2 regions of the Bacillus sp. 41-22 genome follow, and region 2 is predicted to be linked to the other one. Evidence: a T-box and tRNA genes for the amino acid it is inferred to sense, from the RefSeq annotation. Region 2 holds a T-box; the other holds one or more tRNA genes.
The links. A T-box is a leader RNA that pairs with one kind of tRNA and senses whether it is charged. The one in region 2 lies ahead of leuS (leucine--tRNA ligase), so its partner is inferred to be a tRNA-Leu.
Positions count from the first base shown of each region.

Region 1: it encodes a tRNA-Leu, which carries the amino acid that the T-box ahead of leuS (leucine--tRNA ligase) is inferred to sense. The anticodon was not compared.

Region 1 is NZ_CP084035.1:248,997-263,642, forward strand. It holds gene LCF45_RS01400 (SprT family protein) at 61-516, shown strand; tRNA gene LCF45_RS01405 (tRNA-Asn) at 631-705, shown strand; tRNA gene LCF45_RS01410 (tRNA-Ser) at 709-799, shown strand; tRNA gene LCF45_RS01415 (tRNA-Glu) at 808-882, shown strand; tRNA gene LCF45_RS01420 (tRNA-Val) at 887-962, shown strand; tRNA gene LCF45_RS01425 (tRNA-Met) at 987-1,063, shown strand; tRNA gene LCF45_RS01430 (tRNA-Asp) at 1,067-1,142, shown strand; tRNA gene LCF45_RS01435 (tRNA-Gln) at 1,230-1,304, shown strand; tRNA gene LCF45_RS01440 (tRNA-Lys) at 1,310-1,382, shown strand; tRNA gene LCF45_RS01445 (tRNA-Leu) at 1,399-1,481, shown strand; tRNA gene LCF45_RS01450 (tRNA-Arg) at 1,578-1,654, shown strand; tRNA gene LCF45_RS01455 (tRNA-Pro) at 1,658-1,734, shown strand; tRNA gene LCF45_RS01460 (tRNA-Gly) at 1,736-1,806, shown strand; rRNA gene LCF45_RS01465 (16S ribosomal RNA) at 1,883-3,434, shown strand; rRNA gene LCF45_RS01470 (23S ribosomal RNA) at 3,581-6,502, shown strand; rRNA gene rrf (5S ribosomal RNA) at 6,605-6,720, shown strand; tRNA gene LCF45_RS01480 (tRNA-Met) at 6,733-6,809, shown strand; tRNA gene LCF45_RS01485 (tRNA-Asp) at 6,813-6,888, shown strand; gene tsaE (tRNA (adenosine(37)-N6)-threonylcarbamoyltransferase complex ATPase subunit type 1 TsaE) at 7,063-7,536, shown strand; gene tsaB (tRNA (adenosine(37)-N6)-threonylcarbamoyltransferase complex dimerization subunit type 1 TsaB) at 7,517-8,209, shown strand; gene rimI (ribosomal protein S18-alanine N-acetyltransferase) at 8,223-8,666, shown strand; gene tsaD (tRNA (adenosine(37)-N6)-threonylcarbamoyltransferase complex transferase subunit TsaD) at 8,666-9,682, shown strand; gene LCF45_RS01510 (ABC-F family ATP-binding cassette domain-containing protein) at 10,096-12,018, opposite strand; gene LCF45_RS01515 (redox-sensing transcriptional repressor Rex) at 12,206-12,835, shown strand; gene LCF45_RS01520 (YdiK family protein) at 12,865-13,056, opposite strand; gene LCF45_RS01525 (CPBP family intramembrane glutamic endopeptidase) at 13,053-13,802, opposite strand; gene groES (co-chaperone GroES) at 14,205-14,489, shown strand; partial or broken gene groL (chaperonin GroEL) at 14,527-14,646, shown strand, end outside.
Region 2 is NZ_CP084035.1:4,538,428-4,553,073, reverse strand. It holds gene LCF45_RS23355 (cation:proton antiporter) at 1-318, shown strand, start outside; gene LCF45_RS23350 (MDR family MFS transporter) at 509-1,702, shown strand; T-box leader at 1,901-2,119, shown strand; gene leuS (leucine--tRNA ligase) at 2,185-4,593, shown strand; gene LCF45_RS23340 (GNAT family N-acetyltransferase) at 4,621-5,049, opposite strand; gene LCF45_RS23335 (VrrB protein) at 5,216-6,214, shown strand; gene LCF45_RS23330 (pyrophosphohydrolase domain-containing protein) at 6,380-6,808, opposite strand; gene LCF45_RS23325 (hypothetical protein) at 6,907-7,092, opposite strand; gene LCF45_RS23320 (Ger(x)C family spore germination protein) at 7,184-8,263, opposite strand; gene LCF45_RS23315 (spore germination protein) at 8,239-9,333, opposite strand; gene LCF45_RS23310 (spore germination protein) at 9,350-11,437, opposite strand; gene LCF45_RS23305 (homoserine O-acetyltransferase family protein) at 11,590-12,714, shown strand; gene LCF45_RS23300 (hypothetical protein) at 12,763-12,945, opposite strand; gene LCF45_RS23295 (rhodanese-like domain-containing protein) at 13,145-13,450, shown strand; gene LCF45_RS23290 (spore germination protein) at 13,682-13,906, shown strand; gene LCF45_RS23285 (hypothetical protein) at 13,927-14,250, shown strand; gene LCF45_RS23280 (BclA-related collagen-like exosporium protein) at 14,405-14,646, shown strand, end outside.

The DNA.
Region 1 (14,646 bases), 970 kb from region 2:
ACTATATGTATAAGAAGGGAGAAAAGTGTGGAAATATTTTTTAGTTTAGGAGGAATGAGAATGGATGAGCAAGAAATTCAGCGGTTAGTGGAAGAGGTATCGTTACAATGCTTTGGAATGCCGTTTTTACATAAAGCGATGTTTAATAGTAGGTTACGTACAACTGGTGGGCGCTATCTATTGAAGAATCATAATATAGAATTGAATTATCGATATTACGAAGTATATGGAAAAGAAGAGTTAGTCGGGATTGTTAAACATGAACTTTGTCATTATCACTTACATATCACAGGAAAAGGGTATAAGCATCGAGATAGAGATTTTCGGGAGTTATTAAAGAAAGTAGGTGCACCACGTTTTTGTAAACGAATGATTAGTGAGGAGGAAACGAGAGTTTCTATGTATGAATGTATGGGGTGTTCTTTTCAATATGTAAGAAGACGTCAAATAAATACACAAAGATATGTATGTGGAAAGTGTAAAGGACAACTAAAACTGGTAGTGAAAACATCTTGACAGTGAAAACGCAATCCAGTATATTATAAACATGTCACGTTTGCGCAAGATGTTGTGAAAAAACTTCTTGACTTACGATGAGAATTTTTATAAGATACAAATTGTCTTCATTATTCCGCAGTAGCTCAGTGGTAGAGCTATCGGCTGTTAACCGATCGGTCGTAGGTTCGAGTCCTACCTGCGGAGCCATACAGAGAAGTACCCAAGTGGCTCAAGGGGCTCCCCTGCTAAGGGAGTAGATCGCTAACGCGGTGCGAGGGTTCGAATCCCTTCTTCTCTGCCATACATATTGGCCCGTTGGTCAAGTGGTTAAGACACCGCCCTTTCACGGCGGTAACACGGGTTCGAATCCCGTACGGGTCACCACTTCGGAGGATTAGCTCAGCTGGGAGAGCACCTGCCTTACAAGCAGGGGGTCGGCGGTTCGATCCCGTCATCCTCCACCATATAAATTATATAAATAATATTATCGCGGGGTGGAGCAGTACGGTAGCTCGTCGGGCTCATAACCCGAAGGTCGCAGGTTCAAATCCTGTCCCCGCAACCAAATGGTCCCGTGGTGTAGTGGTTAACATGCCTGCCTGTCACGCAGGAGATCGCCGGTTCGACCCCGGTCGGGACCGCCATTTTAACTTCTGCTATATAGCAGTTGTTTTTTATTGGACATTATGGTAAAATAACATTTGTCTTTGAAAAGAAGATAACTATTTCGATGGGCTATAGCCAAGCGGTAAGGCAACGGACTTTGACTCCGTCATGCGCTGGTTCGAATCCAGCTAGCCCAGCCATTTACGAGCCATTAGCTCAGTTGGTAGAGCATCTGACTTTTAATCAGAGGGTCGAAGGTTCGAATCCTTCATGGCTCACTTTTGTTTTTTCCGCGCGGTCGTGGCGGAACGGCAGACGCGCTAGGTTGAGGGCCTAGTGGGGGAAACCCCGTGGAGGTTCAAGTCCTCTCGGCCGCATCAAAAAATCTTTTGAAAAGTACTTGCATTTGAAAATGTAGTATGGTAAGATAATTGAGTCGCCAAAATACAACGACGAAAAAACATCATGAATAAGCGCCCGTAGCTCAATTGGATAGAGCGTTTGACTACGGATCAAGAGGTTAGGGGTTCGACTCCTCTCGGGCGCGCCATAACGGGAAGTGGCTCAGCTTGGTAGAGCACCTGGTTTGGGACCAGGGGGTCGCAGGTTCAAATCCTGTCTTCCCGACCACGCGGGTGTAGTTTAGTGGTAAAACAAGAGCCTTCCAAGCTCTGGTCGAGAGTTCGATTCTCTTCACCCGCTTTTAGTTCTTTGAAAACTGAACGAAACAAACAACGTGAACGTCAATTTTTATTTTTAGATGCTAGACAAACTAACTTTATTGGAGAGTTTGATCCTGGCTCAGGATGAACGCTGGCGGCGTGCCTAATACATGCAAGTCGAGCGAATGGATTAAGAGCTTGCTCTTATGAAGTTAGCGGCGGACGGGTGAGTAACACGTGGGTAACCTACCCATAAGACTGGGATAACTCCGGGAAACCGGGGCTAATACCGGATAATATTTTGAACTGCATAGTTCGAAATTGAAAGGCGGCTTCGGCTGTCACTTATGGATGGACCCGCGTCGCATTAGCTAGTTGGTGAGGTAACGGCTCACCAAGGCGACGATGCGTAGCCGACCTGAGAGGGTGATCGGCCACACTGGGACTGAGACACGGCCCAGACTCCTACGGGAGGCAGCAGTAGGGAATCTTCCGCAATGGACGAAAGTCTGACGGAGCAACGCCGCGTGAGTGATGAAGGCTTTCGGGTCGTAAAACTCTGTTGTTAGGGAAGAACAAGTGCTAGTTGAATAAGCTGGCACCTTGACGGTACCTAACCAGAAAGCCACGGCTAACTACGTGCCAGCAGCCGCGGTAATACGTAGGTGGCAAGCGTTATCCGGAATTATTGGGCGTAAAGCGCGCGCAGGTGGTTTCTTAAGTCTGATGTGAAAGCCCACGGCTCAACCGTGGAGGGTCATTGGAAACTGGGAGACTTGAGTGCAGAAGAGGAAAGTGGAATTCCATGTGTAGCGGTGAAATGCGTAGAGATATGGAGGAACACCAGTGGCGAAGGCGACTTTCTGGTCTGTAACTGACACTGAGGCGCGAAAGCGTGGGGAGCAAACAGGATTAGATACCCTGGTAGTCCACGCCGTAAACGATGAGTGCTAAGTGTTAGAGGGTTTCCGCCCTTTAGTGCTGAAGTTAACGCATTAAGCACTCCGCCTGGGGAGTACGGCCGCAAGGCTGAAACTCAAAGGAATTGACGGGGGCCCGCACAAGCGGTGGAGCATGTGGTTTAATTCGAAGCAACGCGAAGAACCTTACCAGGTCTTGACATCCTCTGAAAACTCTAGAGATAGAGCTTCTCCTTCGGGAGCAGAGTGACAGGTGGTGCATGGTTGTCGTCAGCTCGTGTCGTGAGATGTTGGGTTAAGTCCCGCAACGAGCGCAACCCTTGATCTTAGTTGCCATCATTAAGTTGGGCACTCTAAGGTGACTGCCGGTGACAAACCGGAGGAAGGTGGGGATGACGTCAAATCATCATGCCCCTTATGACCTGGGCTACACACGTGCTACAATGGACGGTACAAAGAGCTGCAAGACCGCGAGGTGGAGCTAATCTCATAAAACCGTTCTCAGTTCGGATTGTAGGCTGCAACTCGCCTACATGAAGCTGGAATCGCTAGTAATCGCGGATCAGCATGCCGCGGTGAATACGTTCCCGGGCCTTGTACACACCGCCCGTCACACCACGAGAGTTTGTAACACCCGAAGTCGGTGGGGTAACCTTTATGGAGCCAGCCGCCTAAGGTGGGACAGATGATTGGGGTGAAGTCGTAACAAGGTAGCCGTATCGGAAGGTGCGGCTGGATCACCTCCTTTCTATGGAGAATTGATGAACGCAGTTCATCAATAAACGTTGACTTGTTTTGTTTCGTTCAGTTTTGAGAGAACTATCTCTCAAGTTTAAATGTATGTTCTTTGAAAACTAGATAACAGTGTAGCTCATATTTTTTTAATTTTAGTTTGGTTAAGTTAGAAAGGGCGCACGGTGGATGCCTTGACACTAGGAGTCGATGAAGGACGGGACTAACGCCGATATGCTTCGGGGAGCTGTAAGTAAGCTTTGATCCGAAGATTTCCGAATGGGGAAACCCACTATACGTAATGGTATGGTATCCTTACCTGAATACATAGGGTATGGAAGACAGACCCAGGGAACTGAAACATCTAAGTACCTGGAGGAAGAGAAAGCAAATGCGATTTCCTGAGTAGCGGCGAGCGAAACGGAATCTAGCCCAAACCAAGAGGCTTGCCTCTTGGGGTTGTAGGACATTCTATACGGAGTTACAAAGGAACGAGGTAGACGAAGCGACCTGGAAAGGTCCGTCACAGAGGGTAACAACCCCGTAGTCGAAACTTCGTTCTCTCTTGAATGTATCCTGAGTACGGCGGAACACGTGAAATTCCGTCGGAATCTGGGAGGACCATCTCCCAAGGCTAAATACTCCCTAGTGATCGATAGTGAACCAGTACCGTGAGGGAAAGGTGAAAAGCACCCCGGAAGGGGAGTGAAAGAGATCCTGAAACCGTGTGCCTACAAATAGTCAGAGCCCGTTAATGGGTGATGGCGTGCCTTTTGTAGAATGAACCGGCGAGTTACGATCCCGTGCGAGGTTAAGCTGAAGAGGCGGAGCCGCAGCGAAAGCGAGTCTGAATAGGGCGTTTAGTACGTGGTCGTAGACCCGAAACCAGGTGATCTACCCATGTCCAGGGTGAAGTTCAGGTAACACTGAATGGAGGCCCGAACCCACGCACGTTGAAAAGTGCGGGGATGAGGTGTGGGTAGCGGAGAAATTCCAATCGAACCTGGAGATAGCTGGTTCTCCCCGAAATAGCTTTAGGGCTAGCCTTAAGTGTAAGAGTCTTGGAGGTAGAGCACTGATTGAACTAGGGGTCCTCATCGGATTACCGAATTCAGTCAAACTCCGAATGCCAATGACTTATCCTTAGGAGTCAGACTGCGAGTGATAAGATCCGTAGTCAAGAGGGAAACAGCCCAGATCGCCAGCTAAGGTCCCAAAGTGTGTATTAAGTGGAAAAGGATGTGGAGTTGCTTAGACAACTAGGATGTTGGCTCAGAAGCAGCCACCATTTAAAGAGTGCGTAATAGCTCACTAGTCGAGTGACTCTGCGCCGAAAATGTACCGGGGCTAAATACACCACCGAAGCTGCGAATTGATACCAATGGTATCAGTGGTAGGGGAGCGTTCTAAGTGCAGTGAAGTCAGACCGGAAGGACTGGTGGAGCGCTTAGAAGTGAGAATGCCGGTATGAGTAGCGAAAGACGGGTGAGAATCCCGTCCACCGAATGCCTAAGGTTTCCTGAGGAAGGCTCGTCCGCTCAGGGTTAGTCAGGACCTAAGCCGAGGCCGACAGGCGTAGGCGATGGACAACAGGTTGATATTCCTGTACCACCTCTTTATCGTTTGAGCAATGGAGGGACGCAGAAGGATAGAAGAAGCGTGCGATTGGTTGTGCACGTCCAAGCAGTTAGGCTGATAAGTAGGCAAATCCGCTTATCGTGAAGGCTGAGCTGTGATGGGGAAGCTCCTTATGGAGCGAAGTCTTTGATTCCCCGCTGCCAAGAAAAGCTTCTAGCGAGATAAAAGGTGCCTGTACCGCAAACCGACACAGGTAGGCGAGGAGAGAATCCTAAGGTGTGCGAGAGAACTCTGGTTAAGGAACTCGGCAAAATGACCCCGTAACTTCGGGAGAAGGGGTGCTTTCTTAACGGAAAGCCGCAGTGAATAGGCCCAAGCGACTGTTTAGCAAAAACACAGGTCTCTGCGAAGCCGTAAGGCGAAGTATAGGGGCTGACACCTGCCCGGTGCTGGAAGGTTAAGGAGAGGGGTTAGCGTAAGCGAAGCTCTGAACTGAAGCCCCAGTAAACGGCGGCCGTAACTATAACGGTCCTAAGGTAGCGAAATTCCTTGTCGGGTAAGTTCCGACCCGCACGAAAGGTGTAACGATTTGGGCACTGTCTCAACCAGAGACTCGGTGAAATTATAGTACCTGTGAAGATGCAGGTTACCCGCGACAGGACGGAAAGACCCCGTGGAGCTTTACTGTAGCCTGATATTGAATTTTGGTACAGTTTGTACAGGATAGGCGGGAGCCATTGAAACCGGAGCGCTAGCTTCGGTGGAGGCGCTGGTGGGATACCGCCCTGACTGTATTGAAATTCTAACCTACGGGTCTCATCGACCCGGGAGACAGTGTCAGGTGGGCAGTTTGACTGGGGCGGTCGCCTCCTAAAGTGTAACGGAGGCGCCCAAAGGTTCCCTCAGAATGGTTGGAAATCATTCGTAGAGTGCAAAGGCATAAGGGAGCTTGACTGCGAGACCTACAAGTCGAGCAGGGACGAAAGTCGGGCTTAGTGATCCGGTGGTTCCGCATGGAAGGGCCATCGCTCAACGGATAAAAGCTACCCCGGGGATAACAGGCTTATCTCCCCCAAGAGTCCACATCGACGGGGAGGTTTGGCACCTCGATGTCGGCTCATCGCATCCTGGGGCTGTAGTCGGTCCCAAGGGTTGGGCTGTTCGCCCATTAAAGCGGTACGCGAGCTGGGTTCAGAACGTCGTGAGACAGTTCGGTCCCTATCCGTCGTGGGCGCAGGAAATTTGAGAGGAGCTGTCCTTAGTACGAGAGGACCGGGATGGACGCACCGCTGGTGTACCAGTTGTTCTGCCAAGGGCATAGCTGGGTAGCTATGTGCGGAAGGGATAAGTGCTGAAAGCATCTAAGCATGAAGCCCCCCTCAAGATGAGATTTCCCATAGCGTAAGCTAGTAAGATCCCTGAAAGATGATCAGGTTGATAGGTTCGAGGTGGAAGCATGGTGACATGTGGAGCTGACGAATACTAATAGATCGAGGACTTAACCATATAATATGAAGCTAATGTTATCTAGTTTTGAGAGAATATAAAAAACTTATTGACTTTAAATGTCGAATGAGTTATGATGATTCTTGTCTTAAATGAATATAGTCTGGTAATGATGGCAGAGAGGTCACACCCGTTCCCATACCGAACACGGAAGTTAAGCTCTCTAGCGCCGATGGTAGTTGGGACCTTGTCCCTGTGAGAGTAGGACGTTGCCAGGCTATTTATATCATCGCGGGGTGGAGCAGTACGGTAGCTCGTCGGGCTCATAACCCGAAGGTCGCAGGTTCAAATCCTGTCCCCGCAACCAAATGGTCCCGTGGTGTAGTGGTTAACATGCCTGCCTGTCACGCAGGAGATCGCCGGTTCGACCCCGGTCGGGACCGCCATTTTATATAAAGAAAAGAACGAAACAAGTTGTTTCGTATTTTTTTATTTGTTTTAACAAAAAACTAATAAAGACAGTCAAACTATCCTTAGGAAAACTCCTAAGGACTTTTTTATATATTTAAAACCTGTATAATAAAGAGCAGAGAACATTGTGAGTAAAGTAGGTGAAGTCTGTGAGTAAATATGAAATAACAACAAAATCTTCCGAAGAAACCCAGCGATTATCAGAAAAATTAGGGAGACTTGTAAAGGAAAAAGATGTAATTATTTTAGAAGGTGATCTTGGAGCTGGCAAGACGACTTTTACAAAAGGACTAGCAAAAGGTCTTGGAGTGAAAAGAGTCGTAAATAGTCCTACCTTCAATATTATTAAAGAATATAAAGGAAGATTACCGCTATATCATATGGATGTGTATCGTTTAGCGGAAAGTGAAGAAGATTTAGGATTTGATGAGTATTTCTATGGTGAAGGGATTACAGTAGTAGAATGGGCTCATTTAATAGAAGCATATTTACCGAATGAGAAGTTGCAAATTAGTTTATTCCATGCTGGAGATGATACAAGAAAAATTGTACTCGAGCCAATTGGAGATCGCTATATTAGATTATGTGAGGAGCTATTACAAGATGAAAGTACTAGCAATTGATACTTCAAATTACGTAATGGGTGTATCCCTTATTGAGGAAGGGAACGTGATTGGGGAAATCATTACAAATTTAACAAAAAACCATTCTGTACGTCTTATGCCAGCTGTAGAGAAACTGTTAAAAGAATGCGGTGTAAAACCGAAAGAATTGACTAAAATTGTTGTAGCAGCTGGACCGGGATCATATACAGGTGTTCGTATAGGTGTGACAGCGGCAAAAACATTAGCTTGGTCACTTCAAATACCAATTGTAGGTGTATCAAGTTTGGAAGTGGTGGCTGCAAATGGTACTAATTTTAATGGACTAATTTGTCCTTTATTTGATGGCCGACGTGGTCAAATTTACACGGGGTTATATACATATGAAGGAGAGCGTATAACTTCAATAGAAGAAGACCGAATTATTCTTATTGTTGACTGGTTGCAAATGTTAAAAGATAAAGAACAGCCTGTTTTATTTATTGGTAACGATGTTAAATTGCATAAAGAAACAATTGTAGAATATTTAGGTGATCAAGCTGTATTTGCTCCGTTCACTAAGAATAACCCAAGACCAAGTGAATTAGCATTTTTAGGATTACAAAAAGAAGAACAAGACGTGCATACGTTTGTTCCTAGCTATCTTCGTTTAGCTGAAGCTGAAACAAAATGGTTAGAAAGTCAAAAACAATAGGGGCCTACAGAAGATGGATATGATATTTAGAAAGATGGCACTCGATGATATTGCTCAAATTGTAGCTATTGAAGAAGCATCTTTTTCAACCCCTTGGACTGCAGATGCCTTTCACCGTGAATTAGAGGTGAATGAACATGCACATTATGTCGTGCTAGAAAAAGATGGTCTCGTAATTGGATATTGTGGATTGTGGATAATTATTGATGAATCACATGTAACAAATATAGCTATCCTGCCGGAATACAGAGGTCAAAAGCTAGGGGATGCCTTATTAAAAGAAGTCATTTCCGAAGCGAAAGGTTTAGGAGTAAAAACAATGACACTTGAAGTACGCATGTCAAATGAAGTAGCAAAGCAGTTATACAGAAAATACGGATTTCAAAATGGTGGGATTCGTAAACGATACTATGCAGACAATCAGGAAGATGGTCTTGTAATGTGGGTGAATATATAATGGAAAAAAATACGATTATACTTGGTATTGAAACAAGCTGTGATGAAACAGCTGTAGCAGTTGTTAAAAATGGAACGGAAATCATTGCGAATGTCGTTGCATCGCAAATTGAAAGTCATAAGCGTTTTGGCGGAGTTGTACCAGAGATTGCATCCCGTCATCATGTAGAAGAAATCACAGTTGTGTTAGAAGAAGCTTTAAAAGAAGCGAATATCACTTTTGAGGATATTGATGCAATTGCTGTAACAGAAGGACCAGGTTTAGTCGGAGCACTTTTAATAGGTGTAAATGCAGCGAAAGCTGTGGCTTTTGCTCATGATATCCCTCTAGTTGGTGTTCATCATATTGCTGGTCATATTTATGCGAATCGTTTAGTAAAAGAAGTACAATTCCCGTTACTATCGCTTGTTGTATCCGGTGGACATACGGAGCTTGTTTATATGAAAGAACATGGTTCATTTGAAGTGATTGGTGAAACGCGAGATGATGCGGCAGGAGAAGCTTACGATAAAGTAGCTCGTACATTATCAATGCCTTATCCAGGTGGTCCTCATATTGATCGCCTTGCGCATGAAGGAAAACCAACAATTGATTTGCCTCGTGCGTGGCTAGAACCTGATTCGTATGATTTCAGCTTTAGTGGATTGAAATCAGCAGTTATCAACACTGTGCATAACGCAAAACAGCGCGGTATAGAAATTGCACCAGAAGATTTAGCAGCAAGTTTCCAAGAAAGTGTAATAGATGTACTTGTAACGAAAGCGTCTCGTGCAGCAGATGCTTATAATGTAAAACAAGTGCTTCTTGCTGGTGGAGTAGCTGCTAATAAAGGGCTTCGTGCACGTTTAGCAGCAGAATTTGCACAAAAAGAAAATATAGAGCTAATTATTCCTCCTCTATCTTTATGCACAGATAATGCAGCGATGATTGCGGCTGCAGGTACAATTGCATACGAACAAGGAAAACGCGCTACATTAGCTTTAAATGCAAATCCAGGATTAGATATTGAAGCATAGTTATACACAAAATTAACCACAGCTTGTGGATAAAACCCGAATTATCTGTTGATAATTTGGGTTTTTTTGTGTACATAAAATGTGTATAACTTTTTATCTAGTTGTGGATAATGTGGAAAAGTTATTTGAAAGTTTATATTATAAAGGTGGATATGTGTATAACCTTGTGGATAACATAGAGGAAGTCTGACCTTTGAAGAAATTCTTTTTTGGGAAATAAAAAACAAAGAGATGTCCAAAAAACATTTTGAAACATCCTCCTCTTATTATATAAGGTGCTACTATTGTCAATCCTTGTCGAATGGTTTGTATAATTTCATTTATTATGGTATTGATTCCAAAACAGAAAATAAAAAGGAGGTCATCTCGTCAAAAAGCCCGACTTATGAGACATCCTCCTCTTTTAAATTCTCTTATATATGCAGTTCTTCCCATTCTGCCATACAAGCTTCAAGCTGTTCTTGCAGTGTTTGTTTTTTAGTTGTAATTTCACTAGCCTTTTCATAATCTGCATATATTTCTGGTAAGCAAAGTTGGTCTTCTAACGTAGCAATTTCTTCTTCTAAGCCTACGATATTTTGTTCCAGTTCTTCAATTTTTCGAGTACGTTGACGCTCTAACTGTTTACGTTCTTTTTCTTCGAGATAATTTAATTTTTCTTGTGCCACCACTTTTTGAACAGGTACTTCATCTTCTTGCTCTAGTTCCGCACGTTCAATCATTTCATTTTTCTTTTCAACGTAATAATCGTAATCACCTAAATATTCTTGTGCACCTTCTGTTGATAACTCAACAACGGTTGTCGTTACGCGATTAATAAAGTAGCGGTCATGAGAGACGAATAGAAGAGTACCTGGGTAATCAATTAAAGCATTCTCCAAAATCTCTTTACTATTTAAATCAAGATGGTTTGTTGGCTCATCGAGAATTAATAAATTGGATTTTTGCATCATAAGTTTTGCAAGAGCTAGTCGAGCCTTTTGTCCACCACTAAGAGAAGATACTGGTTTGAGTACATCATCCCCTGTGAATAAAAAGTTGCCTAGTATAGTGCGAATTTCTTTTTCGGGCTGCAATGGATATTCATCCCATAATTCATTTAAAACTCGCTTCGAAGATGTTAAGTTGGCTTGTTCTTGATCATAATAACCAACAGATACGTTTGACCCGAAAGCAACGTTTCCATGTAATAGCTGTAACTTATTCACAATGGATTTTAATAATGTAGATTTTCCAATTCCGTTTGGCCCAACTAAGGCAACACTGTCACCGCGAGTTAAGCGCATATTTACATGTTCAATAATCGGTTCCTGATAATAGCCAATAGTTGCATCTTTCACTTGTAAAACATCATTTCCACTTTGTTTTTCAATATCGAAGTGGAAGGAAGCTGATTTAGAATCGCCTAATGGTCTAGTTAATACTTCCATTCTGTCTAATTGTTTACGGCGACTTTGAGCGCGTTTTGTCGTAGATGCACGAGCTATATTTTTTTGTACAAAGTCTTCCAGTTTAGAAATTTCATCTTGTTGTTTTTCATAACGCTTCATTTCTTGCTCGTATAGAGCTGATTTTGAGTCTAAATATTTACTGTAGTTACCAACAAATCGTCGGCTTTCCTTATTAGAAATTTCGTATACTTGTGTAACGAGTTTATCTAAGAAATAACGGTCATGGGAAACGATTAAAATCGCGCCAGGATAGCCTTGTAAATATTGTTCAAGCCATGTTAGTGTCTCGATGTCCAAATGGTTTGTAGGTTCGTCTAAAATAAGTAAGTCTGGTCTAGTTAATAATAATTTCCCAAGAGCTAATCGAGTCTTTTGTCCACCACTTAATGTGGAAATTTTCGTCTGATGCGTTTCAACTGGGAAGCCAAGACCGCTTAAAATTGAGCGTATATCCGCTTCGTACTGATAGCCGCCTTGATCTTTATAATCTAATTGTAATTGGTCATAATCAGCTAATAATTTCTCATATATAGCCGCATTTGAAAAGTTTTCTTCTTTTCCCATCTCTTGCTCTAGCCTTCGAAGTTTTGTCTCCATCTGCTGCAAGTGTGTAAAGACGGTTAACATTTCATCCCAAATTGTTAAAGACGTTTCTAATCCGGTATTTTGAGCTAAATACCCCATTGAGACATCTTTCGGTTTTATAATTTCACCACCATCATGAGATAACTCGCCAGCTATTATTTTTAATAATGTAGATTTTCCAGCTCCATTTCGTCCGACTAATGCGATACGATCTTTTGTTTGTACTTCCAATTTTATGTTTGCAAGAATCGTTTCTGCACCGTATAATTTCGAAAGCCCATTCACTTGTAATAATATCAATGTTTTCACCTCAAATAATTTCTTAACTTTGCCATGTTTATATTTCTCAATCATACTAAAAATAGTGTATAGTTTAAAATAAAGAGAGAATACTTCTTCTCTTTATTATACAAGGAAATTCATGAGTACTAAACTTCTGTATTTGATTCAAGTATAAGAATAAAGATAGGAAGAGAGGAGAGGTTATATGGATCAGCAAAAAATTCCACAGGCCACTGCCAAACGATTGCCTCTATACTATCGATTTATCCAAAACTTATCTCTTTCTGGTAAGCAACGTGTTTCATCAGCCGAATTGAGTGAAGCGGTAAAGGTTGATTCCGCAACTATTCGAAGAGATTTTTCATATTTTGGAGCGTTAGGGAAAAAAGGATATGGATATAACGTAAATTATTTATTATCATTTTTCCGTGAAACACTCGACCAAGATGATATAACACGCGTGGCACTTATTGGAGTAGGTAATTTAGGGACCGCTTTCTTACATTATAATTTCACGAAAAACAATAATACAAAAATTGAAATGGCGTTTGATGTTAGTGAAGAGAAAGTTGGAACAGAAATCGGAGGCATTCCTGTATATCATTTGGATGAACTAGAAGAACGTTTATCAACTGATATACAAGTGGCAATATTAACGGTACCCGCTACAGTAGCGCAATCTGTGGCAGATAGATTGGCAGAAACGAACGTGCATGGTATTTTAAATTTCACACCAGCACGCTTAAATGTGTCAGAGAATATAAGGATTCATCACATTGATTTAGCTGTAGAGTTACAAACTCTTGTTTACTTTTTGAAGAATTATCCACAATAAAACGCAGAGGAGATGACCTCTGCGTTTTATTATTGTTTTTTCTTTGTGAATTTAACTAAGATAAGGCGAAGTGCCAAATTAAAATCAATTGTTGCCATAACTGCAAATAGTATTGTCCACATATTCCAGATTGTATCTGTTACGTTCGTAATGGCGAAGCGTGTAAAGATACATCCAAGAAGAAAGTACAATGCAGCCATGAACAATGGTGAGTTTCTCATACTAAAAATCCTCCGATAAAGCCTTGCATTTTTTCAGCTTCTTTAATCATTTCTTGAATTTGCTCATTGCTTACTACAACTTGAGCAACTGCAACTAATGTATTCATTGCAACATGAGCTGCAATAGGAACTATAATTCGTTTCGTTTTTACGTATAAAAAGGCGAATACGAGCCCCATAGAAGTGTATACCAATAAGTGAGTAAAATCAAAATGAATCGCCGCGAATACAAGTGAACTAATAATAGCGGCAATAAAGAAGTTAAACTTCTTATAAAGTGTACCGAATAAAATTTTTCTAAATACAATTTCTTCCAAAATAGGTCCTATTATAGATATGACAATAAGGAACCAAGGTGTCGTTCTTGCGATGTCCATAAGTCTTGCTGTATTTTCAGATCCCGGTGTAATCCCTAATAAACGCATTTCGATCATACCGGCAATGCTTTGCGAGAACAGCGCTAAGAAGAAACCAATAAAAATCCACCCAATTGTAGCTGGAACAGTAGAGCGCATTTTATCTAAATGCCTGTCACGAATGTCTGTTCTGAGTAACCAAAGTACAACGCATAATGCAATGAAAAAGCTAATGATAGCCCAATGACCAGTTATGAGTTGAAGTTTTTCCTCTCTAGTAAATCCCCTATTATCGTATAGTCCAGTTTTCAGGAGAAGCGGTAACCCGGCAATGCCTGATAACTGCATTAAAATGTATGTAACGATAATCCACCAATATTGTTTTTTCAAATGGTTTAACCATCCTTTCTAACGCTAGTGTATGAGATAAGGTAGGATAACATGTAAATATGCTACCTACGATATAAACTTTCATTTGAATTATATTTTTTTTGTAAATAAGTATTTGAAAATAAAATAGGAGACAGGAAAAAGTTGTACGTTTAGCGAAAACAACTTAGGGTGTCTTTCATATTGTAACATACAAGAAGTGGGAACAACGATTCATATAGTAAAGGCAGTAGAAGAAGTAATGATATCTAGGAAAGTGCATAAAGTAATTTGCGAAAAAATTATGATTTTTTTACTTGCAAAAGAAATTGAGATTATTTATTATTAGAAGTGTGTTAGCACTCGTGTGACTTGAGTGCTAATAAATAAAATTTACATAACAAAATGAGGAGGTTATTGTTCATGCTAAAGCCATTAGGTGATCGCGTTGTAATTGAACTTGTTCAAGCAGAAGAAAAAACAGCAAGTGGTATTGTATTACCAGAAACTGCAAAAGAAAAACCACAAGAGGGTAAAGTTATTGCAGTAGGTACAGGCCGAGTGCTTGAAAATGGTGAGCGTGTTGCTTTAGAGGTAGCAGCAGGTGATCTTATCATCTTCTCAAAATATGCAGGTACTGAAGTGAAATACGAAGGTACAGACTACTTGATTTTACGTGAAAGTGACATTTTAGCAATTATCGGTTAATTATATACATTTTAAAAATCCAAGGGGGTCAATTATTATGGCAAAAGATATTAAATTTAGTGAAGAAGCACGTCGTTCGATGCTTCGCGGTGTCGACACTCTTGCAAACGCAGTAAAAGTAACGCTTGGACCAAAAGGTCGTAACGTTGTACTTGAG
Region 2 (14,646 bases):
GCAGTTTTCATTACTCTCATCGGTAATTTTACAGCTGGAATGATTGCAGGGCGTAAAGCCGGGTTATCGCATAAGGCTTCTACGAATATCGGTTTAACACTTATATCACGTGGGGAATTCTCTATTATTGTCGCGAATCTCGGAATAGCGGGTGGCTTAATGGCAACGATTAAACCATTCTCAGCTTTATATGTTTTAATATTGGCGTCGCTAGGGCCATTATTAACGAAGGAGTCTGGGAGAATATACTCTCTACTAGACAAAATATTTAAATGGAGTGCGAAAGAAAGTGCAAAACGTAAAAAGGAAGTTGGATAACCTTTCGCGAGGGAACGATTCCATTATTTATAGATTAATATTTTACAAAGACGATTAGAATACATTCTAATCGTCTTTGTGCTATTATCTGAATTTCATCAACTATTAATCAGTTGCCTTCCTATTTAAAAACGACTACAATTTTACTGTTATATATATGAACGAAAAAAAGAGAATAGGAGGGGAGACTATGCCAAGGAAAGTATGGCTATTAGTAGCTGGGATGATTATTAATGTCACGGGTGCTTCTTTTTTATGGCCTTTTAATACAATTTACTTACATGATAGTTTAGGGAAATCTTTATCAGTAGCCGGAATGGTATTAATGATCAACTCGCTTACTGGTGTAATCGGAAACTTGCTCGGCGGTGTTTTATTTGATAAATGGGGCGGTTATAAATCAATTTTAGTAGGGATTGTCATTACACTTGTATCGATTTTAGGTCTTGTATTTTTCCATGGTTGGCCATTATATGTTGTGTGGCTAGCATTAATCGGATTCGGTTCTGGAATGGTATTTCCATCGATGTATGCGATGGTCGGTACGGTTTGGCCAGAAGGCGGGAGACGAGCGTTCAATGCAATGTATGTTGGACAAAACGTTGGGATTGCGATTGGAACAGCGTGCGGTGGATTAGTTGCGTCTTATCGTTTTGATTATATTTTCTTAGCGAACTTTATTTTATATTTTATTTTCTTCTTAATTGCGTTTATTGGATTTCGTGGTATGGAAGCAAAAAAAGAGCAAGAGGTACAAAAAGAAGCCGAAACGAAAAAAGGTTGGTCACTTACACCTGGCTTCAAAGCGCTTCTAATCGTATGTGTAGCATATGCTTTATGCTGGGTTACATACGTACAGTGGCAAGGGGCAATTGCGACTCATATGCGAGAATTAGATATTAGCCTCCGCCATTATAGTTTATTATGGACGATAAACGGAGCGATGATTGTTTGTGCGCAGCCACTTGTTAGTATGTTAATTCGCTGGATGAAGCGTTCTTTAAAACAACAAATTATGATTGGAATCGTCATTTTTGCGGCGTCGTTTATTGTTTTAAGCCAAGCGCAGCAATTTACGATGTTTCTCATTGCGATGGTGACATTAACAATTGGTGAATTATTCGTATGGCCGGCAGTTCCGACCATCGCAAATATACTTGCACCGAAAGATAAGCTAGGATTTTATCAAGGTGTTGTAAATAGCGCAGCGACTGTAGGGAAAATGTTCGGACCGGTCGTTGGCGGAGCGATTGTTGACTTATACAATATGGAAGTATTGTTTATTGCGATCATGGTAATGCTTGTAGTAGCGCTTATAGCAACGAGTATTTATGATAGACGAGTAAAAGTAGAAGAAACAGTTGAAGAAAAAATTGCAGTTTAGTTTGACGGAACATGCAACATGTTTTAGAATATATTTAAATAAATAGTAATAAAATATCCTTTGGAACAAGGGAGTTAGCTCGGCTGTCCTAAGACGAATTCGTTAGTTAGCAAGAGTAACGATTAACCGAGAAGCCCTCGCTTCAAGTAAGCTCTTAAGAGATACTAAGTGGTGGGTAGTTCACATTAACTCATATTTGTAATAACAGTGAGAAGGAGTAGTAGTAATAGAAGCTGGTTTAGAGAGTTGACGGTCGGTGCAAGTCAATCCACGTTTCGTTATGAACTCGCCTTTGAGTTGCAGTTGTGAAATCATTAGTAGCAATTGCCGTTAATCCACGTTACGGATCTAAGCGAATGTATTTATTACATTAATTTAGGGTGGTACCGCGGGAATCTATAACCTCTCGTCCCTTTCTAGGGATGAGAGGTTTTTTGTATTTTGGGCGGTGAAAATAAATAGAATTTCAAGGAGGGTATCTCATGAGCTTTAATCATCAAGAAATTGAGAAGAAGTGGCAAGGGCATTGGGAAGAGAATAAAACATTCCGTACGCCAGATGAAACAGAAAAACCAAAATTTTATGCACTAGATATGTTCCCATATCCATCAGGTGCAGGCTTACACGTAGGTCATCCAGAAGGTTATACAGCGACAGATATTTTATCTCGTATGAAGCGTATGCAAGGATATAACGTTCTTCATCCAATGGGATGGGATGCATTCGGTCTTCCAGCAGAGCAATATGCACTTGATACTGGGAACAGCCCGGCTGAATTTACAGAGCTTAATATTAATACGTTCCGTAATCAAATTAAAGCATTAGGCTTCTCTTACGATTGGGATCGTGAAGTAAATACAACAGATCCAACCTACTACAAGTGGACACAATGGATCTTCCTAAAACTATTTGAAAAAGGTTTAGCTTACGTTGATGAAGTACCTGTAAACTGGTGCCCAGCACTTGGTACAGTACTTGCAAACGAAGAAATCATTGACGGTAAGAGTGAGCGTGGTGGACATCCAGTTGAGCGTCGTCCGATGAGACAGTGGATGTTAAAAATTACAGCTTACGGAGATCGTCTATTAGAAGATCTAGATGAGCTTAATTGGCCAGAAAGCTTAAAAGACATGCAACGTAACTGGATTGGTCGTTCTGAAGGTGCAGAAGTACACTTCAACATCGACGGTACAGATGAGAAGTTCACAGTTTTCACAACGCGTCCTGATACACTATTTGGAGCAAGCTACTGTGTACTGGCTCCAGAGCATGCACTTGTTGCTAACATTACAACACCAGAACAAAAAGAAGCTGTAGAAGCTTACATTAACTCTGTTAAAATGAAGAGCGATTTAGAGCGTACAGAACTTGCGAAAGAAAAAACTGGTGTATTCACTGGTGCTTACGCAGTTAACCCAGTAAACGGTGAGAAATTACCAATCTGGATCGCTGATTATGTTCTTGCAACTTACGGAACAGGTGCTGTAATGGCAGTTCCAGCTCACGATGAGCGTGACTATGAATTCGCATCAACGTTCAATCTTCCAATGAAGGAAGTTGTAAAAGGCGGAGACATTTCGAAAGAAGCATATACAGGTGATGGTGCGCACGTAAACTCAGCATTCCTTGATGGTTTAAATAAAGAAGAAGCAATTGTAAAAATGATTGAGTGGCTTGAAGTAACAAGCGCAGGAAATCAAAAAGTAACGTACCGTCTACGTGACTGGTTATTTAGTCGCCAACGTTACTGGGGTGAGCCAATTCCAGTAATCCATTGGGAAGATGGTACAATGACAGCTGTGAAAGAAGAAGAATTACCATTAGTTCTTCCGAAAACAGAGAATATTCGTCCTTCAGGTACAGGTGAATCACCACTTGCAAACATTGAAGAGTGGGTAAATGTTGTTGATCCTGAAACTGGTAAAAAAGGTCGTCGTGAAACGAATACAATGCCGCAATGGGCTGGTAGCTGCTGGTACTACCTACGCTACATCGATCCAAACAACAGCGAAGCACTTGTAGACCCTGATAAAGTAAAACAATGGCTTCCAGTTGATATTTATATCGGTGGAGCAGAGCACGCTGTACTTCACTTACTATATGCTCGCTTCTGGCATAAAGTATTATATGATATCGGTGTAGTTCCAACGAAAGAACCGTTCCAACAATTATTCAACCAAGGTATGATCTTAGGTGAAAACAACGAGAAAATGAGTAAATCAAAAGGTAACGTTGTAAATCCTGATGATATCGTAGCAAGCCACGGTGCAGATACACTTCGTCTATACGAAATGTTCATGGGACCATTAGATGCTTCAATCGCTTGGTCTGAAAATGGTCTTGACGGAGCTCGTCGCTTCCTAGACCGCGTATGGCGCCTATTCATTCAAGAGAACGGTGAATTGAGTGAGAAAATTACTGATGCACCAAACAAAGATCTTGAAAAAGCTTACCACCAAACAGTGAAGAAAGTAACAGAAGACTATGCAGAGCTTCGCTTCAACACAGCGATTTCTCAAATGATGGTATTCATCAACGATGCATACAAAGCTGAAACACTTCCGAAAGAATATGTAGAAGGTTTCGTAAAAATGATTGCACCAGTTGCACCTCACATCGGGGAAGAACTATGGAGCAAACTTGGATACAGTGAAACAATCACATATGCAAGCTGGCCAACATTTGATGAGTCTAAACTTGTAGAAGATGAAGTTGAAATCGTTGTTCAAATTATGGGCAAAGTTCGCACAAAACTAACAATGAGTAAAGACGCATCAAAAGAAGAAATGGAACAACTTGCACTTGAGGCAATCAAAGAACAAATTGAAGGAAAAACAGTTCGTAAAGTAATTGTTGTTCCTGGAAAACTTGTTAACGTTGTTGCAAACTAATTAATTATTAATAAAAGCTCAGAGCGTTTATGCTCTGAGCTTTTTTGCGTGAAAAATAAGCTCAGGATCACCTTCATCTAAGTTTTCGATCATTCCACTACGCATAAATCCATTTGCTTTAAAAACTTTTTGCATATTTGTATTCGATTTGTTCGTTGAAGAAAATATTTTTTGAGTAGGAGAATTACTTAACATATATGAGATTAATGAGCTTGCATGACCTTGTCTTCTTTTAGTTGGCGAAACAATTATTAATGAGAGGAAAGTACAACCAAAGAAATTCGTATCGTATGTTAGAAAACCGGAAATAGAATTGTCCTCTTTTGCAATTATGCATTTTCCTTCATCAATAGCGTGTTTAATATAATTTCGTCTACTATCGTCTCCGATCACATCTATATCTATATGTACGATTGAATCTAAATCGTCGATTGAAGCTTTTGCTACGTTCTCCAATGGAAATGCCCCCTTTTTTATAAGGAAAGAATAATCAGTCAATTAATCCTATCACGAATGAAGAACGAAGAAAAAGGTGCGGAATTCCCATATAGACAAACACCTATTCTTCTATAGGAAATATGATAAAAAAGGTAGGTTAAATTGAGCAGAAGAGGTGAAAGGAATGAAAGGGATGGACAATAATGCACCACATGGCTTCTTCGGAGGTGGATCGGATAGTTATGGACAAATGATGTTCATGGGAGGAGATGGTCAACACGGGTATGGTGGAATCCCAAGTTGGATGGGAGGAGATGGTCAACACGGATATGGTGGAATCCCAAGTTGGATGGGAGGAGCAGCTGGAGGATTTCCGACGTCAGTGGCTGGAGCACAGACAGGAATTCCGACATTGGTAGGAGGAGCACAAGGAGGAGTGCCTGTAGGCATGCCAACTACATTTCCATCTTTCGTAGGAGGAGCACAAGGAGGAGTACCAGTAGGTATGCCAACTACATTTCCATCTTTTGTGGGAGGCGTACAAACAGGATTTCCTGTACCTGGCGTCGGTGTTGTAGCTGGTGGAGTCGGTGGCTTCCCTCAAGGTGTTCACGGTCATCATGTGCATCACCAACATCACGGTCATCACGGTCATCACCAACATCATGGCCATCACCAACATCACGGCCATCACCAACATCATGGCCATCACCAACATCACGGCCATCACCAACATCACGGCCATCACCAACATCACGGCCAGCATCAACATCATGGTCAACACCAAGGGCATCATCAGCAACAAGTACATCATCATGGTCAACACCAAGGGCATCATCAGCAACAAGTACATCATCATGGTCAACACCAAATTCATCCGCAAGCGGTTCTTTTCCAAACACACCAAGGTCAACAGCATCACCAAGGTCAACACCATCACCAAGGTCAACACCATCACCAAGGTCAACACCATCACCAAGGTCAACATCATCACCAAGGTCAACATCATCACCAAGGTCAGCAGCATCAAGGACAACATCATCACCAAGGTCAACATCATCACCAAGGTCAGCAGCATCAAGGACAACAACAAATTTGGTACGGTGGAGGAGCTGGAACTGCAGCGGGAACAGCTGGAATTACAGCTGGAGCAGCGGGTCATGCTGGACATGTGGGACATTAATGAATTACATGAAAAATTCTCTTGTGCGCAAGGGGATTTTTTATTTTGAAGAAAAATATATTTGCATTTTGAAATGTGATATTGAGTAGTAAAACACGAAGTTCATGACCTGTGAATGATAGTACAAAAAAGCTGCTAAGAATATTCCTAGCAGCTGATTCTTTATTATTTTCCTGCGTTTGCTAATGCCTCTTGGCGCTGACGTTCAATTTCAGCGCGAAGTTGTGGTTCTGGTGCTTGCCAGCCTTCTGGTTTTAGAATTTTGCCGTCGCCTTCACGGAATCGAGGTTTTCCATCAGGGAATAGTTTTGCCATGTTTGCGTTGTTTACAATTTCGAATCCTTTATCTGGACGTACGCCCATTTCTGCAAACGTTCCGAATGCAAAGTAAATAAGGTCAATAAGTGCATCATATTGATCTTCAACAGTCGTTGCTTCTAGAAATTCTTCTAGTTCTTCTTGCATAAAACTTGCACGGATTTTTGCGCGCTCTTCTGTTAGTTTTGTTGGAGTATTTGTTACAGGATGTCCGAATTCTTCATGCATTTTTGCAACAAGTTCGAATCCTTTATCTAAACCTTTTTCGTTTGTCATGTTGTTTCATCCTTTCTTACGTTATGCCGAAGTTTATTGTAACATAAGGTAGTTATTAAATAAAAAGAACATCTTATGAGAAATAAGATGTTCGCTCGTTATTCTTCTTTCTTAATTAAAATGGATAAAATAAGATCAATGCCAAACATTCCGATGAGTAGCATTGGTATAACGACAAGTAAATAACGAGTAAAAGAAACATTTTTTAAATATGTATGAGCAAATAAAAAGACGCCGAGAAATAAAATACCGTTTAAAATAGGCTTTACTAATTTTTTAGACATAAGCTCCCCCGTAAATATCCTTTTCTCTATTTAAAAATAAAAACTCCCTTCTCCGTTGTACCATGCCAGAGAGGGGAGTTCAATCATTAACTTATTCAATCACACCAGAATTTGTAATATTTACGGTGTATTTTATTTTAATAGGGACATCTTTATACATTCTTCGCCACTCTTCTAATTTGAATGGACGATAATGTTGTCTATATTTTGCTCCAAGTCCAAGGGGATCAACATTTAGAGATTTAAACTGTTTAATTAGTTTTGTAGCTTTCGCATCTAATTGTTTTTCGACTGACTTAGCTATTTTTGTTGTATTTTTTTTGTTTTCTAAATTAAATTTTCTAGAGAGCTCCTGAATACGAGCTTCCATTTTCACATGAATATAGAAAGAAGGTTTTCCGTTTTTTATGTTTACTTCGTAGGTAGGGACGGAACGGATATTATTAATCATTGCATAGCCAGGATTGGTTTTAAATTCATGTGAGTCTAAGCGGTGCTTTTCTAGTAGTCCTTTGAAAACAAACATATCTTGGTACTTGATTGTTCCAACTAACTTATCCTTTTTTAAGAGACCGATACCAGTAATTTTTATTTTATCTCCATGTTTTTTCAGGATAGGCATATAAGAATCTTGTCCTTCACGGTAGTACCGAAAAGCACCTAAATATAAATTGTCAGTTGGTAAAGGGCCGGTTTCCATATTATGTTCTAACATTTTTTTTATATAAATTGCAACATTATAAGATGTACTGTATTTTCCTTTAAATAGTTCAGTACCACTTCCTTCTAATAGTCCCACATACAGTGAATTACCAATATTCACATCACGAATTAATGTGTCAAAGGAGGTGGATAATCCTTTTTTAGCAACCTTTGTTGTGAATAAGGCAACACGCATTTGACCGCTTGCGAACGGTTGCGAAGATTCTAAAGATGTATCTGCCTTTACTTGTTTTACTGCGTTTCCTGTTCCTTCATAAATTTGAACTTTATTTCCCTTTTTTTGTATGGGGCAAACGAATGTAACTTTTACTTTATTATCTTTTGCTGTATCGAAGACAGTTCCTTGAATGAGTTGAACATCATCAATAATATTTTTTTGTAAGCAACCAGTTAGACTGAAGATACTGATGCAAACAAGAAGTATTAATTTTCTTTTGGTTTTTTCCATTTTCTTTTCACCCACACAATAATAAATAGAATTGGGATGTATACATATATAAGCCAAAAACTAACTTTAGATATATTGCTAATAAAATCATTAATATCATGCCTGTTCGTTAAAAGTTGTGAAACAACTAAGGTGATAAGCATAAAGGCGATTAAAATGCCACGTTGCTTAACACGAAAGATTTCATGAGTTCCTCTAGTAGCGGCCCATAAAGGTAGAATAAAGCTCGTAACAATAACGAGAGCATAAGCGGAAATAGCAATATACTCAAGTCGTTCTATAAAAGGAAGCTTAATAACTTGTGTCATTGAAAGTTGAGACCAAATTGTTTTGAGTAGTTGTTTTTCACTAAAGAAAGTAAAAGCGAGAATAGTACTGAACAAATATAAGCAGTTAGAGAATAATGCCCCATATTGTGCGAATTTATGGGACTTCTCTGGCTCTTTAACAAACGGATAAACCATAAGAAAAATTTCAAACCCTGTCATACTATAAATAGATAGTTTGGCCGCTTTCAAAATATCGGTAAAAGAATGTGAAAACATCGGAAGTAAATTATCCCAATGTGAGAATTTCAAAATAAAAAGACTTAGAAAAAGATATCCTAAGGTTCCACCAACAGAAATGACACAAATTCCTGTAATGACGCGGAAGCCTGATGAAATAATGTAATAACTTATTAAACATATAAAGAATGTGAGCATCCAGGTGGATGCACTAGGAAACATCCATACTTGAATAATTTCGACATATGTTCTAACGACCGAGATACTCACAATAAAAAAATAAGCCATAAAGATGATGCTAATGCCGTTTCCTAGCCATTTCCCAAATGTTTGCCGATGTAAATCAATTAAATTTCCGTTTGTTTCTTTTAATAAGAAATACATCATCCATATAAGAATATGGATACCGATTCCTGTAATTAAAACTCCCATCCAGCCGTCGTATCCAGCTGCCTTTGCAATAATACGAGCGAATCCGAGAACACCAGCACCAAACTGTGCACTGTGAATTAAGAAGAAAACAAAGATGGGAGATATTTGATATTTTTCTTGAACTTTACTCATCAATGCACCTCATTTCTTAATCATCAAAATCCGATCTATGTTTTGTTGAAATTCCTTTTGCTGACTTTTTCACATGCTGTGGTCTCGCTTGTACATCTCTTGTATCAATCATCGTTAATGGAAAACGAATCCATGAATCTTTCATTGATTGTTGTCTAGTTGGATAAAAAAGCGCGTACGGTTTACGTAAAGAAGTTAGTCTGAAAAGATGGGTAAATAAAAAGATAAATCCAAGAGAGATGCCAAATAGACCACCTATTTCTGCAAAGGCGAGAAATGGGAAACGCAGTAAACGAACGGCGTTACCCATTTTATAAATGGGCGTAATAAAGGAAGCTAACGCTGATAAGGCAACGATAATTAATAAAATATTACTCGTTAAACCAGCTTGCACGGACGCTTGCCCGATTACGATACCGCCTACAATACCGAGCGTTTGTCCGACCTTCATAGGTAATCGCGCGCCAGCTTCTCTTAATAAATCAATCGCAAGTTCCAAGAAAAGTGCTTCTATTAAAGGGGGAAATGGTACTTGAGCCCTTGATAAAATCAATGTTTCAAGTAAATCACTCGGAACTAATTCATAATGATAATTCAAAACTGCAACGTATAATGGAGTTGCACAAATTGAGAATAGAACAGCGATCAATCTTAAAATCCTTGAGAATGTAGCGTATAACCAAGAAACGTTATAGTCTTCTGGTGAAATGAAAAAGTCGAAATATGATACAGGTGTTAATAGGACACTTGGAGAACCATCAACAAAAATAGCGATTTTTCCATCAATAAGTGCTTTTGTGACTCTATCAGTGCGTTCTGTATTTATATAGAGTGGGAAAATTGACTTTTCACCCATTAATTCTTGTATATAAGCACTATCGTTAATTTGATCATATTCAAGAGCGCGTAATGATTCCTCTAGAAAATCTACATTATCTTTCTCAGCTAAGTTATTTAAATACATCATAACGACTTTTGTTTTTGAGAACTCTCCGATAATCATTTCTTTTGTTTGTAACTCTAAAACAGGAAGGCGTTTTCTTACTAAATTAATATTCGTATCAATATCCTCTACGAAGCCTTCTTGAGGTCCGATAACGGTTGATTCATTTAATGGAGGAGTTGGTGCACGATAATTATCAATTGCAATATTTGCAAGCATACACTTTTGATCTTGCTGATTTAATTGAATAATTGCATGGCCTTTTAAAACCATGTCCTCAATTTTTTGTAAGTCGTTCGTAATTGTAATACCACTCATCGGAATATGTTCTTTTAATTCTTCTAATGGAGCGCAAGGACGTTCCATTAGAGTAGGCATTAAATACTTTTGCAATTTCTCACCATCAAGTGAAGGCCGATAGTAAGAAATCCAATAAGGCATCGCTTCATCGTCAGATGTGTGGTAATTAACAAAATCACTAGACTGTTTCAGCTTCTCTATTAAATCTTGTAGAGAATGGATATGGTCATTTGCTGGCTTGCTAAAGTCATAAATGCTGTTACTTCCTGAACTTTGCTGTTTGTCTTGAGAAGAACCCTCTTGTTTAGAACTTTGTTGTTTGTTTTGAGAATTATCCTCTTGTTTAGAACTTTGTTGTTTGTTTTGAGAATTATCCTCTTGTTTAGAACTTTGCTGTTTGTTTTGAGAATTATCCTCCTGTTTAGAACTTTGTTGTTTGTTTTGAGAATTATCCTCCTGTTTAGAACTTTGTTGTTTGTTTTGGGAAGAATCCTCTTGTTTAGAATTTTGCTGTTTGCTTTGAGAAGAATCCTCTTGTTTAGAATTTTGTTGTTTGTTTTGAGAAGAATTTTCTTGTTTAGAATTCTGCTGCTTGTTTTGAGAAGAATCTTCTTGTTTAGAATTTTGTTGCTTGTTTTGAGAAGAATCTTCTTGTTTAGAATTTTGTTGTTTGTTTTGAGAAGAATCTTCTTGTTTAGAATTTTGCTGTTTGTTTTGAGAAGAATCCTCAGTTTGTTCCGTACTTTTTGGCTCGCCATTCTTATCTTTGTTATGTTCCTTTTGATCATCCAGCTGTTGTTTCGAATCATCTGTCTCTTTTGTATTTGAGTTTTTTTTCTTACGTAACCAATTCCAAATCATATGTATGCCCTCTTTGATCTTGTAATATAGTGCTATTTTGTGGCTAATTTTGTATATTATTCATTTATTTATGAAAAGAAGGAGGAGATTGGTTTGTATAGAAAAAATCCTTTAGTAAGCAGTTCATAATATGACGGGAAGAAGGCGAGTCTGTGCAAATTGTAAAAAAGGAGAAGTTTGTTTTAAAAGAATTTGTGTTTGAAAATGGTAGGGAGATTCCTGTTCAAATGGGGTATGAGACGTATGGTGCTTTAAATAGAGAAAGATCAAATGCGATTTTGGTTTGTCACTATTTTAGTGCAACAAGTCATGCGGCAGGAAAATATACAGAGTATGATGAGGAAGCTGGTTGGTGGGATGGATTAATTGGACCAGGGAAAGCAATTGATACAAATAAATATTTCGTTATATGTACTGATAACCTTTGTAATGTACAGGTCAAGAACCCCTACGTAATTACAACGGGACCAAAATCGATAAATCCGATGACTGGCTTTGAGTATGCGATGGATTTTCCAGTCTTCACATTTTTAGATGTAGCACGTATGCAATATGAGTTAATAAAAGATATGGGGATTGCTAGGCTACATGCTGTAATGGGACCGTCGGCAGGTGGGATGATTGCGCAGCAATGGGCTGTTCACTATCCTCATATGGTAGAGCGAGTGATTGGAGTTATTACGAATCCACAAAATCCAATTATAACGTCGGGAAATGTAGCGCAAAATGCGATTGAAGCAATTCAGCTTGATCCAAACTGGAAAGGTGGAAAGTATGGAGAAGAGCAGCCAACGAAGGGTCTTCATTTAGCAAATCGAATGATGTTTATGAATGCGTTTGATGAACATTTTTATGAAACGGCATTCCCGCGGAACAGTATAGAAATGGCACCTTATCAGGAATTTTCTGCATTAACATCATTTGAGAAAGAGATTAATAAAGTGACATGCAAAAGTATAGATTTAGTAGATGCAAATTCGTGGATGTACACTGCGAAAGCAGTCTTATTACATGATATTGCGCATGGATTTTCTTCTTTAGAAGAGGCTCTTTCTAATATAGAAGCGAATGTACTCATGATTCCGTGCAAACAAGATTTACTTCAGCCACCTCGTTATAATTATAAAATGGTAGACATTTTGCAAAAGCAAGGGAAGTACGCAGAAGTATATGAGATAGAAAGCATAAATGGGCATATGGCAGGAGCGTTAGATGTTCATTTATTTGAAAAGAAAATTTATGAGTTTTTAAACCGGAAAGTATCTAGTTTTGTGTAGGAAATAATTAATATGGAAAGGTGCATGATTTATAGTAGGCACCTTTTTTTACATGATTTGCAGACGGAAAATATATGAAGCGATTGATAAACCGAAGAAAGCTATACTAAGTAATAGAAATAAGAATGACATTTCTTGAGGGGATTTTATCTTTTTATTATTTTTCATACTAAGAGCAATAACTGCAAAAACTAAGAAAATGATGCCCATAATGAAAAGAAAAAGTGTCATTTTAACTGGCTCCTTTCATCAAACAAGTATATTGAGGATACAATGCGTCAGTTATGTTTGTAAAGAATAAGTTTTGCTGGAAAATTGAGAAATAAATGTTCCATTCTTTGCGTTCCTTCCTTCGCGTGCTAAAATTGATGAGAAATGATTGTTTAAAGAAGAAACTGAAGGTTTTATTGTATATAAGGAGGAACTACATATGACAGAAGTAAAAACAATTACTACAGAAGAAGTGCAAGAGCGTTTAGAAAATGGAGAAACATTATTTTTAGTAGATGTAAGGGAAGATGAAGAAGTAGCGGCAGGGAAAATTCCAGAGGCTGTACATATTAAAATGGGCGATATTCCAAATAAAGTGGATTTCTTTGAGAAAGAGAATGAATATATCTTTATTTGCCGTTCGGGAATGCGTAGTGAAAATGTATGCCATTATTTAAATGAGCAAGGATTTAAAACAGTGAATATGGTTGGCGGTATGCTTCAATATGAAGGTGAAACGAAATAGTTAATTGTTAAAAACTTGAAACGAGTCTGTTTCAAGTTTTTTTCTTTTGCATACAGTGTATAAAGTGAAACTTTAATCAGTGGGGATTTTGTTCATCCCGACTGATTATTAGCCTTCACCAATCGGGCGTTTACGGGCAGCCCGACTCTCACCTAATTTCTTTGCTCCAGCCAAATTTTGAGGTGGGAGTCTTACTGCCCGCAAATAGTGGGATAAAAGGGGGATAGGTAAATGGGGATTAACATGCGTAAAGTAAAAATTATAAATAATACAGGAGCTGTTAATGTCGGTGACTGTTATGATATCTCACCTTTAGCTGTGGCAAAAATATATGCTGGTGCTGGAGGATCGAGTGCGGCTATTTTTTTAAATGGGAAACGACAGCCAGAAGCTGTGATTAGAACATCAGTGTTTCTTCCGCCATTAGCGACGAGTACACGTACATTAGGTGCATAAAGGAAAGGTAGAGTGTAAGTATGCCTGCACGTATTAAAGAATTTATTATCGTTAATAATACTGGGAATATATTTACAGGTGACAATTTGAGTGATACTTCATTTACTGCTACGAAATCGTATAGTGGTTCAACGGGTTGCACTTGGATTGATGTTGTTACAGTAATAGGGACGGAGACGAAGCTTTGTTTACAGCCAGGAGATTCGGTGACGACAACATATACACGGGGTACCCCTGCTGGTACTTTAACAGGAACAAATATGGGGCAAAGTGTAAATGTATCGGGTATAGCGCAAGCTGTCCCTAATACAGATAATATGGATTCAACAGCTGGACTCCCCTAGGAAATTAGGGGAGTTTTTATTAATTTAATTAAAAAATTCACTTCATAAAATAAATTAGAGTCTAATAAAAGTAGTCTTGGAGATTGCTTTTGTAAATAGATTAAAAAGAAGAGTTTTGTTTCATGTAAAAAGATGGTTTGTAGGTGGTGAAAATGTGAAAGAGCGTGATAATAAAGGGAAACAACATTCGTTAAACTCTAATTTTAGAATTCCACCAGAACTTATTGGGCCTACTTTTCCTCCTGTTCCAACTGGATTTACGGGTATAGGGATTACAGGCCCAACAGGTCCACAAGGTCCAACGGGCCCTCAAGGACCAAGAGGATTTCAAGGTCCGATGGGAGAGATGGGACCGACAGGACCGCAAGGAGTGCAAGGGATTCAAGGGCCAGCTGG